One region of the Streptomyces sp. NPDC044033 genome, then DNA from elsewhere that is predicted to be linked to it. Evidence: riboswitches for the same ligand, from Rfam matches in the RefSeq annotation. Region 1 holds a riboswitch; the other holds the start of a gene.
What was found. A riboswitch is a leader RNA that binds a small molecule or an ion and turns the genes downstream of it on or off. The one in region 1 is predicted to bind cobalamin.
Positions count from the first base shown of each region.

Region 2: another riboswitch for cobalamin. It lies ahead of metE (5-methyltetrahydropteroyltriglutamate--homocysteine S-methyltransferase); the one in region 1 lies ahead of AC07AB_RS17195 (cobalamin biosynthesis protein).

Region 1 is NZ_JBWKFF010000008.1:247,009-254,201, reverse strand. Features, by position in the region: gene AC07AB_RS17215 (class II aldolase/adducin family protein) at 1-96, opposite strand, end outside; gene AC07AB_RS17210 (lysozyme) at 359-1,162, shown strand; gene AC07AB_RS17205 (inorganic phosphate transporter) at 1,333-2,592, shown strand; gene AC07AB_RS17200 (hypothetical protein) at 2,611-2,850, shown strand; cobalamin riboswitch at 3,031-3,164, shown strand; gene AC07AB_RS17195 (cobalamin biosynthesis protein) at 3,218-4,363, shown strand; gene AC07AB_RS17190 (cobyric acid synthase) at 4,372-5,922, shown strand; gene AC07AB_RS17185 (putative cobaltochelatase) at 6,065-7,193, shown strand, end outside.
Region 2 is NZ_JBWKFF010000019.1:20,726-27,918, forward strand. Features, by position in the region: gene AC07AB_RS29135 (enoyl-CoA hydratase/isomerase family protein) at 1-682, opposite strand, end outside; gene AC07AB_RS29140 (acyl-CoA dehydrogenase family protein) at 679-1,827, opposite strand; gene AC07AB_RS29145 (CoA-acylating methylmalonate-semialdehyde dehydrogenase) at 1,833-3,332, opposite strand; cobalamin riboswitch at 3,620-3,790, opposite strand; cobalamin riboswitch at 3,930-4,147, shown strand; gene metE (5-methyltetrahydropteroyltriglutamate--homocysteine S-methyltransferase) at 4,311-6,629, shown strand; gene AC07AB_RS29155 (PI-PLC domain-containing protein) at 7,114-7,193, shown strand, end outside.

The DNA.
Region 1 (7,193 bases):
GCCCGAGGTGCCGACGACGAGCCCGTCGGCGACCGTCCGGCGGGCCGTGGCGACCACGTCGGCCCAGGTCCGTTCCACCGCGGTGCGGTCCGTCATGAGCCTTCGCCTCCACTGGATTCCGTGCGCTTGCGTCCGCTTCCGTCGCGTTCCGTCGCGCGATCGTACGGGGGCCGGGCGGGCCGCGGGCGAGTCGCGGACCGGGGCCGCGGCGGGGGCGGCCGGAGGGGGCCGAACAGGCGGCGTCGAGGGGGCGCGGCGGCGGGCGGCGCTCCAGCGCGGACCCGGAGCCTCCGGAATCCGCTATAGAGGGCCTGATAAGCGACTTACTGTGATTGGCTGGTGATCGACGGTGTTGGTCATGACATCCACGAACCTTGCCGCGATGTGTCATGCGCTCCGCCTCCCGGGCGGAAACACGGACCATGACAACCATCCGCGGCGGCGGGGCAGGCTGATCGCCGCCTCCGCCTCGGCCGCCGCGCTCGCTCTCGGAGCCGCCGTCCTCGCCGAGAGCTCCCCGGCGGCGGCCTGGGCCAAGCCGCGCGGCCACGATGTGTCCTCGCACCAGAAGAACGTGCACTGGCCGACGGTCCGCGCCGACGGCGCGAGCTTCGTCTATGTGAAGGCCACCGAGGCCACGAACTACCGCAATCCGTACTTCACGCAGCAGTACAACGGCTCGCGGAAGGCCGGGCTGCTGCGCGGCGCGTACCACTTCGGGGTGCCCAGCCGCTCCTCGGGCCGCGCGCAGGCCGCGTACTTCCTGCGGCACGGCGGCGCGTGGCGGGCGGACGGCTGGACCCTGCCGCCCGCGCTGGACATCGAGGGGAATCCGTACGGCGGGAAGAAGTGCTACGGGCTGAACCGGACGGAGATGGTGCGCTGGATCTCGTCCTTCAGCGGCGAGGTGCTGCGGCGTACGAGCCGCCGTCCGGTGATCTACACGACGGCCCGCTGGTGGAACAGCTGCACGGGCGGCAGCGCGGCCTTCGCGGCGAACCATCCGCTGTGGCTGGCGAACTGGCACGACTCGCCGGGGCCGATGCCCACCGGCTGGTCGTTCGCGACCTTCTGGCAGCACGCGAACCGCGGACTCCTGCCGGGCGACCAGGACGTGTTCAACGGCACGATGAAGGGGCTGCGGCAGCTCGCCTCCGGGTGAACGTCCGGCCGCCGCCCAACCCCCGCACCGCCGCGGCGCGGCTTCCGGGACGCCGGGCGCCGCGCCACTCCGGTTGGCGTCACCACCACGCCCGTTCCAGTTCATCTTCCGTTCATCAAGGCTCTTTAGGTTCGCCGCGTAACTGCTCACCAAACTGATTGCCTGGGTGAATGGAACACATCACGCTTCTCATCGGGATCGTGATCGTCACGGCCTTGGTGTTCGACTTTACGAACGGCTTCCACGACACGGCCAACGCCATGGCCACCACCATCTCCACCGGCGCCCTGGGCCCCCGCACCGCGGTGGGGATGTCGGCGGCCCTGAACCTCGTCGGCGCGTTCCTCTCCGTCGAGGTGGCCAAGACCATCTCCGGCGGGATCATCGACGAGGGCGCGGGCATCAGACCCGAGGTGATCTTCGCCGGCCTGGTCGGCGCGATCGTCTGGAACCTCCTGACCTGGCTGGCCGGGCTCCCCTCCAGCTCCTCGCACGCCCTCTTCGGCGGTCTGATCGGCGCGACCCTGGTCTCCGTCGGCACCAGCGGGGTCAACGGCGACGCCGTCATCATGAAGGTCGTCATCCCGGCGGTGGCCGCCCCCTTCGTCGCCGGCCTCGCCTCGCTGCTCGCCACCCGCCTGACCTACCGCGTCGCCCGCAACCGCGACGAACGGGACACCGCCAAGGGCTACCGCGCGGGCCAGATCGCCTCCGCCGCCCTGGTCTCCCTCGCCCACGGCACCAACGACGCGCAGAAGACCATGGGCGTGATCACCCTCGCGCTGGTCACCGGCGGCGTCGTCGCCCCGCACGCCGACCCGCCGCTGTGGGTCATCGTCTCGGCCGGTCTCGCCATCGCCCTCGGCACCTACCTGGGCGGCTGGCGCATCATCCGCACCATGGGCAAGGGCATCACCGACATCCAGCCGCCGCAGGGCTTCGCCGCCCAGACCGGCGCGGCCGCCGTGATCCTCTCCTCCTCCCACCTCGGCTTCGCGCTCTCCACCACCCAGGTCTGCTCCGGTGCGGTGATGGGCTCCGGCCTCGGCCGCAAGGGCGGCGTCGTCCGCTGGTCGACGGCCGGCCGTATGGTCATCGCCTGGTGCCTGACGCTCCCGGCCGCGGCCCTCGTCTCCGGCGGCGCGGCGTTCCTCGCCGACCAGGGCGACTGGGGCATCACCGCGGTCGCCGTCCTCGCCCTCGCCGTCTGCGGCGCGATCTGGGCGGCCGCGCGCCGCAAGCCGGTGGACCACACCAATGTGAACGCGCCGGAGCCCGCCGCCGCGGACGCCCCGGCCGCCGAGCCGGCCGGCGTGGTCACCGCCGCGCTCCAGAGCGTCGCCCCGCCGCCCGCCGGGCAGCTCACCGCGGCGGACGTGCCGACCGCCCGGCCCCACGACCTCGCCCCCGCCACCGCGGGCACCAGCTAAGGAACCAGGACCCACGCCATGAACATCGACTGGGCAGCCCTCGGGCAGGTCTTCGGCGTCAGCCTCGTGGTGACGGTCGGCATGGTGGGCGTGTTCACGCTCGGCATCGTCGGCACGTCCCGCAAGCCGCGGGAACAGGGGGACGGCACGGCCGCCGCGACCGGCGGCCCCGGCGCCCTCGCCCGCTCGGGCGCGTACGCCTGCTTCGCCCTGTGCGCGGCGGTCGTCGCGTACGGCATCTACCTCATCGTCGCCTGAGCGGGGCGGCGGCAGCGCCTTCGGGCCCGCCGGGCGGCGGAGCGTTTCAGCGACGCCGCCCGGCGGGCCCTTCCGCGCTTCCCGCTGTGTGCCTCCGCACACTCCCTCGTCGCAGGTCAAGCGTGAGTTGACGGCCGTTCCCGGCCCATGGTGGACTTCCGGAGCCAAACGGCGACAGCAGAGGAAGCCGGTGCGAATCCGGCGCGGTCCCGCCACTGTTACCGGGGAGCGCTCCCCCATCACTCACAGGCCACGGCTCGCCGACACCGAGCTGGAAGGCCGGGGAAAGCGCGGATCCGGGAGCCAGGAGACTCTGGTCGCCGGTCACGTCGAGCCAGGGCGCGGACCCTGAGTGAGGACACTACGGATGCGTGCCGGTCACGCCCCTTTCGCGTACGGCGCCGCGCTCGGCTTCCTCGGCGACCTCCTCGCGGGCGACCCCCGCCGCGGCCACCCGGTGGCCGCCTTCGGACGCGCCGCCGCCGCGGCCGAACGCCTCCTGTGGCGCGACCACCGCGGCCCCGGCGCGCTGCACACCGCGCTGTGCGCGGGCGGCGCCGCCGCGGGCGCCGCGCTGCTGGCCCGTACCGTACGCACCGCGCCCGCGCCCCGCGCCGCCGAGGCCGCGCTGACCGCCGCCGCCACCTGGGCCGTGCTCGGCGGCGCCTCGCTGGGCCGGGAGGCGCGGGCGGTCGGCGGCGCGCTGGCCGCCGGGGACCTCGCGGCGGCCCGGGAGCGGCTGCCGCACCTGTGCGGGCGCGACCCCCGGGAGCTGGACGAGCGGCAGATCGCGCGCGCCGTGGTGGAGTCGGTCGCCGAGAACACCTCCGACGCGGTGGTCGGCGCGCTGGTGTGGGGGGCCGTCGGCGGGGTGCCGGGGCTGGTCGGCTTCCGCGCTGTCAACACCCTGGACGCGATGGTCGGCCACAAGTCGCCGCGCTACCGCCGGTTCGGCTGGGCCGCCGCCCGCCTCGACGACGTCGCCGGCTGGCCGGGGGCGCGGCTGACCGCCGTGCTCGCCGCCGTCGCCGGGCCCGATCCGCGCGGCGCGTGGCGCGTGGCCCGCCGCGACGCGGCCAAGCACCCGAGCCCCAACGCCGGCCCGGTCGAGGCCGCCTTCGCGGGCGCGCTCGGCGTCCGCCTCGGCGGCACGCTCGCCTACCAGGGCCGGGTCGAACACCGGCCCGTACTCGGAGCGGAGCTGCGCCCGGTCGGCGTCGAGGACATCGAACGGGCCGTACGGCTCTCGCGCCGGGTCTCCCTGCTGGCGCTGGCCGTCGCGGTCGCGGGCCGGGCGGCCGTCGCGACGGCGACGGCGACGGCGGGACGCGCCCCGCGGACGCGTACGGACGGACGGACGGGCGCCGTGTCCCGTACCCGCGAGGCGGCCGGGCGCCGGGCGCCGGGCAGACTTCCGAGGGCCGCCCGGGTCCGCGGGGCCGGGGCGCGCGCGTACGCCCCGGAGGGGGACCTCCCACAGGCGGGCTTCCCAGCAGCGAGGAGAGACCGGTGAGAGCCGACATGCACGGAGCGGGCGGCAGGCTGGGCGGGGGGCTGCTCGTCGCCGGGACCACCTCGGACGCGGGCAAGAGCGTGGTGACGGCCGGGATCTGCCGGTGGCTGGTCCGCAAGGGCGTCAAGGTCGCCCCGTTCAAGGCCCAGAATATGTCGCTGAACTCCTTCGTGACCCGCGAGGGCGCGGAGATCGGGCGGGCCCAGGCGATGCAGGCCGCGGCGGCGCGTGTGGAGCCGAGCGCGCTGATGAACCCGGTGCTCCTCAAGCCCGGCAGCGACCGCAGCAGCCAGGTCGTGCTGATGGGCAAGCCGGTGGGCGAACTCAGCGCGCAGGGCTACTTCGGCGACGGCGAAGAGGCCCGGTACACCGGGCGGGAGCAGCTGCTCGGCACCGTCACGGAGTGCCTGGAGGAGCTGCGCCGCACGCACGACGCGGTGATCTGCGAGGGCGCGGGCAGCCCCGCCGAGATCAATCTGCGCCGCACGGACATCGTCAACATGGGCATCGCGCGGGCCGCGCGGCTGCCGGTGATCGTGGTCGGCGACATCGACCGCGGCGGCGTCTTCGCGTCGTTCTTCGGCACGACGGCGCTGCTCTCCGAGGCGGACCAGCGGTTCATCGCCGGGTATCTGGTCAACAAGTTCCGCGGCGACGTGACGCTGCTCGAACCGGGCCTGGACATGCTGCGGGACCTCACCGGGCGGCCGACGGTGGGCGTCCTGCCGTACGCGCACGGGCTCGGCATCGACGAGGAGGACGGGCTGCGGGTCTCGATGCGCGGCGCGGTGCGCGAGAGCGTCGTCGCGCCGCCGCACGGCGCCGACGTGCTGCGCGTCGCGGTGGCCGCGGTGCCGCTGATGTCGAACTTCACGGACGTGGACGCGCTGGCCGCCGAGCCGGGCGTCGTCGTGCGGTTCGTGGACCGGGCGGAGGAGCTGGTCGACGCCGATCTGGTGGTCCTGCCGGGCACGCGCGGCACGGTACGGGCGCTGGCCTGGCTGCGCGAGCGCGGGCTGGCCGACGCCATCGTGCGCCGGGCCCGGGAGGGGCGGCCGGTGCTGGGCGTCTGCGGCGGGTTCCAGATGCTGGGCGAGCGCATCGAGGACGACGTGGAGTCGAAGGCCGGGACGGTGGCGGGGCTGGGCCTGCTGCCGGTACGGGTCCGGTTCGCCCCCGGCAAGACCCTGGCCAGGCCCGCCGGCACGGCGCTGGGCGAGCACGTGGAGGGGTACGAGATCCACCACGGGGTCGCCGAAGTGGCGGGCGGGGACGAGGAGTTCCTGGACGGCTGCCGGGTGGGGGCCGTGTGGGGCACGCACTGGCACGGGTCGCTGGAGAGCGACGGCTTCCGGCGGGCGTTCCTGCGGCGGGTCGCGGACGCCGCGGGCCGGGCGTTCGTGCCGGCCCCGGACACGAGCTTCGGGGCGCTGCGGGAGGAGCAGCTGGACCGGCTGGGCGACCTGATCGAGGAGCACGCGGACACGGACGCGCTGCTGCGGCTGATCGAGGACGGCGTGCCGGAGGGGCTGCCGTTCATTCCGCCGGGGGCGCCGTGACGGGCGCCGGCTCCGTGTGCGCGGAGCCCACCACGCAGCCGCCCCCGGCCCGGGGCCGCCGTCCCGGGCGCTCTGAACACCTCGGATACCTCGGACATCAACGAGCCAATCGCCACAGGCCACTCGAAGGAGTGATCACCGGATGAGCACCACCTATCCGTTCACCGCGGTCGTCGGGATGGAGGACATGCGGCTGGGCCTGCTGCTCAACGCCATCTCGCCCGCCATCGGCGGTGTGCTCGTACGGGGCGACAAGGGCACCGCGAAGACCACGACCGTGCGCGGCCTCACGGCGCTGCTGCCCGGCGTCGCGGTCGTACCCGGCTGCCGCTTCTCCTGCGACCCCGCCGCCCCGGACCCCCAGTGCCCCGACGGGCCGCACGAGAGCGGCGCGGGGGGCACGGGCGGCGGGGCCGACTCGCGCGGCGCGAAGATGGTCGAACTGCCCGTAGGGGCCTCCGAGGACCGGCTCGTCGGCGCGCTCGACATCGAGCGGGCGCTGTCCGAGGGCGTGAAGGCGTTCGAGCCGGGCCTGCTGGCGGCGGCGCACCGGGGCGTGCTGTACGTCGACGAGGTCAACCTGCTGGGCGACCACCTGGTCGACGCGCTGCTGGACGCCGCCGCCACGGGCGCCTCCTACGTCGAACGCGAGGGCGTCTCCGTACGGCACGCGTCCCGTTTCCTCCTCGTCGGCACGATGAACCCCGAAGAGGGCGAGCTGCGCCCGCAGCTGCTGGACCGGTTCGGCCTGACGGTGGAGGTCGCGGCCTCGCGGGACACGGACGAGCGGGTCGAGGTGGTGCGCCGCCGCCTCGCGTACGACGAGGACCCGGCGGCCTTCTCCGCGAAGTGGGCGGCCGAGGAGAACGCGCTGCGGGAGCGGATCGCGGCGGCGCGTGCGCTGCTGCCGTCCGTACTGCTCGGGGACGGCGCGCTGCGGCGGATCGCCGCGGTGTGCGCGGGGTTCGAGGTGGACGGCATGCGCGCGGACATCGTGACCGCGCGGACCGCGACGGCGCTGGCCGCGTGGGCGGGCCGCTCGAACGTGGTGACCGAGGACGTGCGGCAGGCCGCGCTGCTCGCGCTGCCGCACCGGCGGCGGCGGGCCCCCTTCGACGCGCCCGGTCTGGACGAGGAGAAGCTCGACGAGATCCTGCGGCAGTTCGAAGAGGACAACCCCGAGCCGGAGCCGGACCCGGAGCCCGAGCCGGAGGGCCCGGACGATGAGGGTCCGGGCGGGAGCGGCCCGGAGGACGACGGCCCCGGCGGCG
Region 2 (7,193 bases), on a different contig from region 1:
ACCTGTGGCCGGCCAGTTCGCCGGGCGGCGGCTGCCGTACGTACGACCGGAACGCGTCCCAGACGGGCCGCGTGGCGAGGTCGTCGAGCAGCCGGGGCAGGTCGTCGCGGGGTACGAAGTGGTCGGCGAGGCCGCACAGCAGGGCGTCTTCCGCGCCGATCCGCGCGCCGGTCAGCGCCAGATGGGTGCCGAGCTCGCCTCCCGCGAGGGCCAGCAGATAGGTGCCGCCCACGTCGGGGACGAAGCCGATGCCGGTCTCCGGCATCGCGATCCGGGAGTGCTCGGTGACGATGCGGACGCTGCCGTGCGCGGAGACGCCGACGCCGCCGCCCATCACGATGCCGTCCATGACGGCGACGTACGGCTTGGGGTAGCGGGCGATACGGGCGTTGAGCCGGTACTCGTCCCGCCAGAAGGCGGCGGAGGCCGTGCCGTTCGCACGGGCGTCCTCGTAGATGGAGCGGATGTCGCCGCCCGCGCACAGGCCGCGCCCGCCGGCGCCGGTGATGACCACGGTCCGCACGGCGGGGTCGCTCGCCCAGCCGGTCAGCGCCTCGTCGATGCGCCGCACCATGGAGTGGGTCAGGGCGTTGAGGGCCTGGGGCCGGTTGAGCGTGAGATAAGCGGCGCGGCCCTCGGTACGGAGCAGTACGGACTCGTCGGCGTGCTCGGCGGCGGTCACCGGAACGCCTCCGTCAGGCCGCGGGCCACGATGACGCGCATGATCTCGTTGGTTCCTTCCAGGATCTGGTGGACGCGGAGGTCGCGGACGATCTTCTCGATCCCGTACTCGTTCAGGTAGCCGTATCCGCCGTGGAGTTGGAGGGAGCGGTCGGCGACGGAGTAGCCGGTGTCGGTGGCGAAGCGTTTGGCCATCGCGCACAGCTGCGGCGCCTCGGGGTCGCCGCGGTCCAGGGCCTGGGCGGCCTGGTGGACCAGGGCGCGGGCGGCGGCGAGTTCGGTCGCCATGTCGGCGAGCCGGAACTGGAGGGCCTGCGCGTCGAGCAGCCGGGCGCCGAACGCCTCCCGGTCGGCGAGGTAGGCCAGGCTCTTGTTGAGGGCGCTGCGGGCGCCGCCGAGGGAGCAGGCGGCGATGCCGAGCCGGCCGCCGTTGAGCCCGTTCATGGCGATCCGGAAGCCGTCGCCCGCGCTGCCCAGCAGCCGGTCCGCGGGGATCCGGACGCCGTCCAGGACCACCTGTCGGGTGGGCTGGGCGTTCCAGCCCATCTTCTTCTCGTTGGGCCCGAACGAGAGGCCGGGGTCGTCCCGTTCGATCACGAAGGCGGAGATTCCGCGGGGGCCGTCCTCGCCGGTGCGCGCCATGACGATGTACACCTGGGCGGCGCCCGCGCCGGAGATGAACTGCTTCACTCCGCTCAGCACGTAGTGGTCGCCGTCGCGGTCCGCCCGGGTACGCAGGGCCCCGGCGTCCGATCCGGCCCCCGGTTCGGTGAGGCAGTAGCTGCCGAGGTCGTCCATGGCGCAGAGGCGGGGCAGCCACCGTGCGCGCTGCTCCTGGTCTCCGTAGGCGTCGATCATCCAGGCGACCATGTTGTGGATGGAGACGTAGCCCGCGATGGACGGGCAGCCGGAGGCGAGGGCTTCGAGGATGAGGACGCCGTCGGCCCGGGTGAGACCGCTGCCGCCCGCGTCCTCCCGTACGTACACTCCGCCGAGCCCGAGTCCGGCCGCCTTGCGCAGCACGTCGAGCGGGAAGTGCTTGTCCTGGTCCCACTGGACGGCGCGGGGCGCCAGATGGTCTTCCGCGAAGTCCAGGGTGGCTTCGACGAGGGCCTGCTGGTCTTCGGTGAGTGCGGTGCCGGTCATGGCGCTCATCCCATGGTGGGAAGGGTGAAGCTCGCGCCCTCCTTGGCGCCCGAGGGCCAGCGCGAGGTGACGGTCTTGGTCCGGGTGTAGAAGCGGATGGCGTCCGGGCCGTGCTGGTTGAGGTCGCCGAAGCCGGACCGCTTCCAGCCGCCGAAGGTGTGGTAGGCGACGGGGACCGGGATGGGGACGTTGACGCCGATCATGCCGGTGTTCACCCGGCGGGTGAAGTCGCGGGCGGTGTCGCCGTCCCTGGTGAAGATCGCGACGCCGTTGCCGTACGGGTGCTCGCTGGGCAGCCGCAGGGCTTCCTCGTAGTCGGCGGCGCGTACGACGCACAGGACGGGGCCGAAGATCTCCTCGCGGTAGATCCGCATCCGCGAGGTGACCCGGTCGAAGAGGGACGCGCCCGCGAAGAACCCCTCCTCGTGGCCGGGCAGGGTGAACCCCCGGCCGTCGGCGACGAGTTCGGCGCCCTCGTTGACGCCGATGTCCACGTAGCGGCGGACCCGGTCGAGCGCGTCCCTGCTCACCAGCGGGCCGAAGTCGGCTTCGGGGTCGTCGCTGCGGCCGATGCGGAGCGTGCCGATACGCTCCTTGAGCGCGGCGACCAGCCGGTCGGCCGTCTCCTCGCCGACCGGTACGGCCACCGAGATCGCCATGCACCGCTCGCCCGCCGACCCGTATCCGGCGCCGATGAGCGCGTCGACGGCCTGGTCGAGGTCGGCGTCCGGCATCACGATCATGTGGTTCTTGGCGCCGCCGAAGCACTGGGCGCGCTTGCCGTGGGCGGCGGCGGTGGCGTAGATGTGCGCGGCGACGGGGGTGGAGCCGACGAATCCGAGCGCGCCCACCCGGGGGTCCTCCAGGAGGGTGTCGACCGCTTCCTTGCCGCCGTTGACGACGTTCAGGACGCCGGGCGGCAGGCCGGCCTCCAGGAAGAGTTCGGCCAGCCGCAGCGGTACGGACGGGTCGCGCTCGGAAGGCTTGAGGATGAACGCGTTCCCGCACGCGAGGGCGGGTGCCGCCTTCCACAGCGGGATCATCGCGGGGAAGTTGAACGGGGTGATCCCGGCGACCACGCCGATGGGGGCGCGCAGCGAGTGCACATCGATCCCGGTGCCCGCGTTGTCCGTGAACTCGCCCTTGAGGAGGTGCGGGATCCCGGCGGCGAACTCGACCACCTCCAGGCCGCGCTGGATGTCGCCGTGCGCATCGGCCACGGTCTTGCCGTGCTCGGCCGAGAGCAGCCGGGCCAGGGAGTCGCGTTCGTCCTCGATGAGCTGGAGGAAGCGCAGCAGGACCCGGGCGCGGCGCTGCGGGTTCCACGCGCCCCACTCCTGCTGTGCGGTGAGCGCGTCGGCGATCGCCGCCTCGGTGTCGGCGCGGCCCGCGAGCGGGACGCGGGCCTGGACCGCACCGGTGTTGGGGTCGTACACGTCGCCGAAGAGGCCGGATGTGCCGGCGGTGTGCTTGCCGCCGATGAAGTGCGTGAGTTCGCGGACCATGGGTGCCTGCTCTCGTCAGGGGAGATCCGAGGACGGCGCGGCGGGCGGGGGGGGGGGGGGGGGGGGGGGGGGGGGGGGGGGGAGGGGGGGGGGGGGGGGGGGTGTGTTTTCCCCCCCCCCCCCCCCGCGGGCCGCGGGACAGCGAGCGTCGGGGCCGCCGGACGGATGTCAAGGCCGCCGGGGCCGCGAAGGTCTATGAGCGCGGGGTGAGTCGAGTGCGCTCCGCCGGATCACCAGGGTCGCGGGTACGGACCGGTGCCATGCGTGTCTGCTCCATCCTCGTGGACAACACGGAACATTCCGCGGCCGGTATCCTGACTCCCGGATCTCCACGCGCCGCCCGTCTTCCCGGCAGACCTCGCCAGTGACGTGTGGACGACAGCACGCTCCCCGGTCACAGTGGCGGGACCGTGCCGGATTCACACCGGCTTCCCTGCACCGCGGACCTTGTGCCACGAAGATATAGTTGGACGTCCTAGTAAGTCCACCCCCCGCTTCGGCCGCTTCGGCCGGCCGCCCGCACGCGGCGGCGCACCCCGTGTCCCACGTCACGTTCCGGGATGTGAACAGTGGTGCCCACGGAAGCGTCCGCCCTCTAGGCTGGCCCGTGCAGCTGGTTCGCCCTGCTCGCCAGGCAGACGCGTCGCAAGAGGGAACCCGGTGGGAATCCGGGACTGCCCCGCAGCGGTGAGCGGGAACGACCGCCGTCATACGCACTGGATCCGGCCACGGGTCCGGGAAGCGACGGCCAGTAGGAATCTGCCTCGGCAGGTGTGCCCGCGAGTCCGAAGACCTGCCCGTTGCCCGTACGCGACCGATTGCGTGCGGAGATCCCGGTGACCTCGTGGGCGGGTCGGCGTGCATATCAGGTGGAGAGCACCGCGCAGCAGGCGCGGGTCCGCCCGCCTGGTCCGTCACCCTTCGCGCCCGTGTCCCGTCCCCGGGGTTCTCAGGAGTCATCTCGCGAAGGAGATTTCCGTGACAGCGAAGTCCGCAGCCGCGGCAGCACAGGCCACCGTGTACGGCTACCCCCGCCAGGGCGCGCACCGCGAACTGAAGAAGGCCATCGAGGGCTACTGGAAGGGCCGCGTCACCGCCGACGCCCTCCGGGAGACCGCCGAGGGCCTGCGCCGGGCGAACTGGCAGCAGTTGACCGACGCCGGCATCGACGAGGTACCGACCGGTGACTTCTCGTACTACGACCACGTCCTGGACACCAGTGTCATGGTCGGCGCTGTCCCCGCCCGCCACCGCGCCGCCGTCGACGCCGACGTGCTCGACGGCTACTTCGCCATGGCGCGCGGCAACCAGGACGTGGCCCCCCTTGAGATGACCAAGTGGTTCGACACCAACTACCACTACCTGGTACCGGAGCTGGGGCCGGACACGGTCTTCGCGGCCGACTCCACCAAGCAGGTCGCCGAGCTGACGGAGGCCCGCGGGCTCGGCCACACCCCGCGCCCCGTCCTCGTCGGCCCCGTCACCTATCTCCTGCTGGCCAAGCCCGCCCCCGGCGTCGCCGCCGACTTCGAACCGCTCACCCTCCTCGACCGGCTGCTGCCCGTGTACGCCGAGGTCCTCGCCGACCTGCGCGCGGCGGGCGCCGAGTGGGTACAGCTCGACGAGCCGGCCCTGGTCCAGGACCGCACTCCGGCCGAGCTGAACGCCGCCGCCCGCGCCTACCGCGACCTGGGTACGCTCACCGGCCGGCCGAAGCTCCTCGTCGCCTCCTACTTCGACCGGCTCGGCGACGCGCTCCCCGTCCTCGCCAAGGCCCCGGTGGACGGCCTCGCGCTCGACTTCACCGAGGCCGCCGCCGCCAATCTGGACGCCCTCGCCGCCGTCGGCGGCCTGCCGGGCAAGCGCCTGGTCGCGGGCGTCGTCAACGGCCGCAACATCTGGATCAACGACTTCGAGCAGTCCCTGTCCACCCTCGCCACCCTGCTCGGCCTCGCCGACCGCGTCGACGTGGCCGCCTCCTGCTCGCTCCTGCACGTACCGATCGACGCGGCGGCCGAGCGCGACATCGACCCGCAGATCCTGCGCTGGCTGGCCTTCGCCCGGCAGAAGACGACGGAGATCGTCACGCTCGCCCGCGGCCTCGCGCGGGGCACGGACTCGATCACCACTGAGATCGCCGCCAACCGGGCCGACTTGGCGTCCCGCGCGAACTCCCCGATCACCCGGGACCCGGCCGTACGGGCCCGCGCCGCCGCCGTCACCGACGCGGACGGCCGCCGCTCGGCGCCGTACGAGCAGCGCGCCGCCGCCCAGCGGGCCCACCTCGGCCTGCCGCTGCTGCCGACCACCACGATCGGCTCCTTCCCGCAGACCGGCGAGTTGCGCGCCGCCCGCGCCGACCTGCGCGCCGGCCGCATCGACGCGGCCGGCTACGAGGAGCGCATCGAGAACGAGATCCGCGAGGTCCTCGCCTTCCAGGAGCGGGCGGGCATCGACGTCCTGGTGCACGGCGAGCCCGAACGCAACGACATGGTGCAGTACTTCGCCGAGCGGCTGACCGGCTACCTCGCCACCCAGCACGGCTGGGTGCAGTCGTACGGCACCCGCTATGTGCGCCCGCCGGTCCTCGCCGGGGACATCTCGCGCCCGGAGCCGATGACGGTGCGCTGGACCTCGTACGCGAACTCGCTCACGGATCGCCCCGTCAAGGGCATGCTCACCGGCCCGGTGACCATGCTCGCCTGGTCCTTCGTCCGCGACGACCAGCCGCTCGGCGACACCGCCCGCCAGGTGGCCCTCGCCCTGCGCGACGAGGTCGGCGACCTCCAGGCGGCGGGCACTTCGGTCATCCAGGTGGACGAGCCCGCCCTCCGTGAGACCCTCCCGCTGCGCACCGCCGACCGCCCCGCCTACCTGGCCTGGGCCACCGAGTCCTTCCGCCTCACCACCAGCGGCGTGCGCCCGGACACCCAGATCCACACGCACATGTGCTATGCCGAGTTCGGCGACATCGTCCAGGCCATCGACGACCTCGACGCCGACGTCATCAGCCTGGAGGCGGCCCGCTCCCACATGCAGGTCGCACGCGAACTGGCCGCGCACGGCTACCCCCGTGAGGCCGGTCCCGGCGTCTACGACATCCACTCCCCGCGCGTCCCCTCCGTCGAGGAGGCCGCCGCCCTGCTGCGCAAGGGGCTCCAGGCCATCCCCGCCGAGCGCCTGTGGGTCAACCCCGACTGCGGTCTGAAGACCCGGGACTGGCCCGAGACGCGCGCCTCGCTGGAGAACCTGGTCACCGCCGCCCGTACGGTACGGGCGGAGCTTCCCGAGTCCTGACGCGCAGTCGTGCCCGTCACCGGCGCCGAGGCGCTGGTGACGGGCGCACCGTCCAGGCGGGCCGGTCGCGGCTCCGCCCTGGGCCACAGCGTCGAACCGGGCTCCGAGACCGCGCGCTCCGTACGGCCCCTCGGCACTCACACGACAGCGGGGCGAGGAGCTCGCGATGCCCATTCTGTGCTCACGACTGGTCAGGGGACGGCGAGCGGCCCCATAAGGCGCATACCCCGATCGGCTCCCCCGGCCCTGACCTGGCAAGACGCCGACCGCACACCATCCGCGCCCGGTCGGCCGCCGCACCACCCCCGACCCGTCCACGAGAGGCCCGCTCATGCGGGCCGGGTCCAACTCGGTCTGTGAAATGGCCATTTGGCGAGGAAAGCGGACCGGGAATCGATCACGAATGCCCCGTCGGGCGCTATATTTTCGCGATCGACGGGCGGCTCGCCGCCGTCCCGCTCTGCGGCATGAAGGAGCCCCTTCCTTGACCACTCACCTTCGACACGGCGCCCGCCCGCGGAGAGTCCTGGCGCTGCTGGCGGCGCTGTGCGGGATCATCGGCGC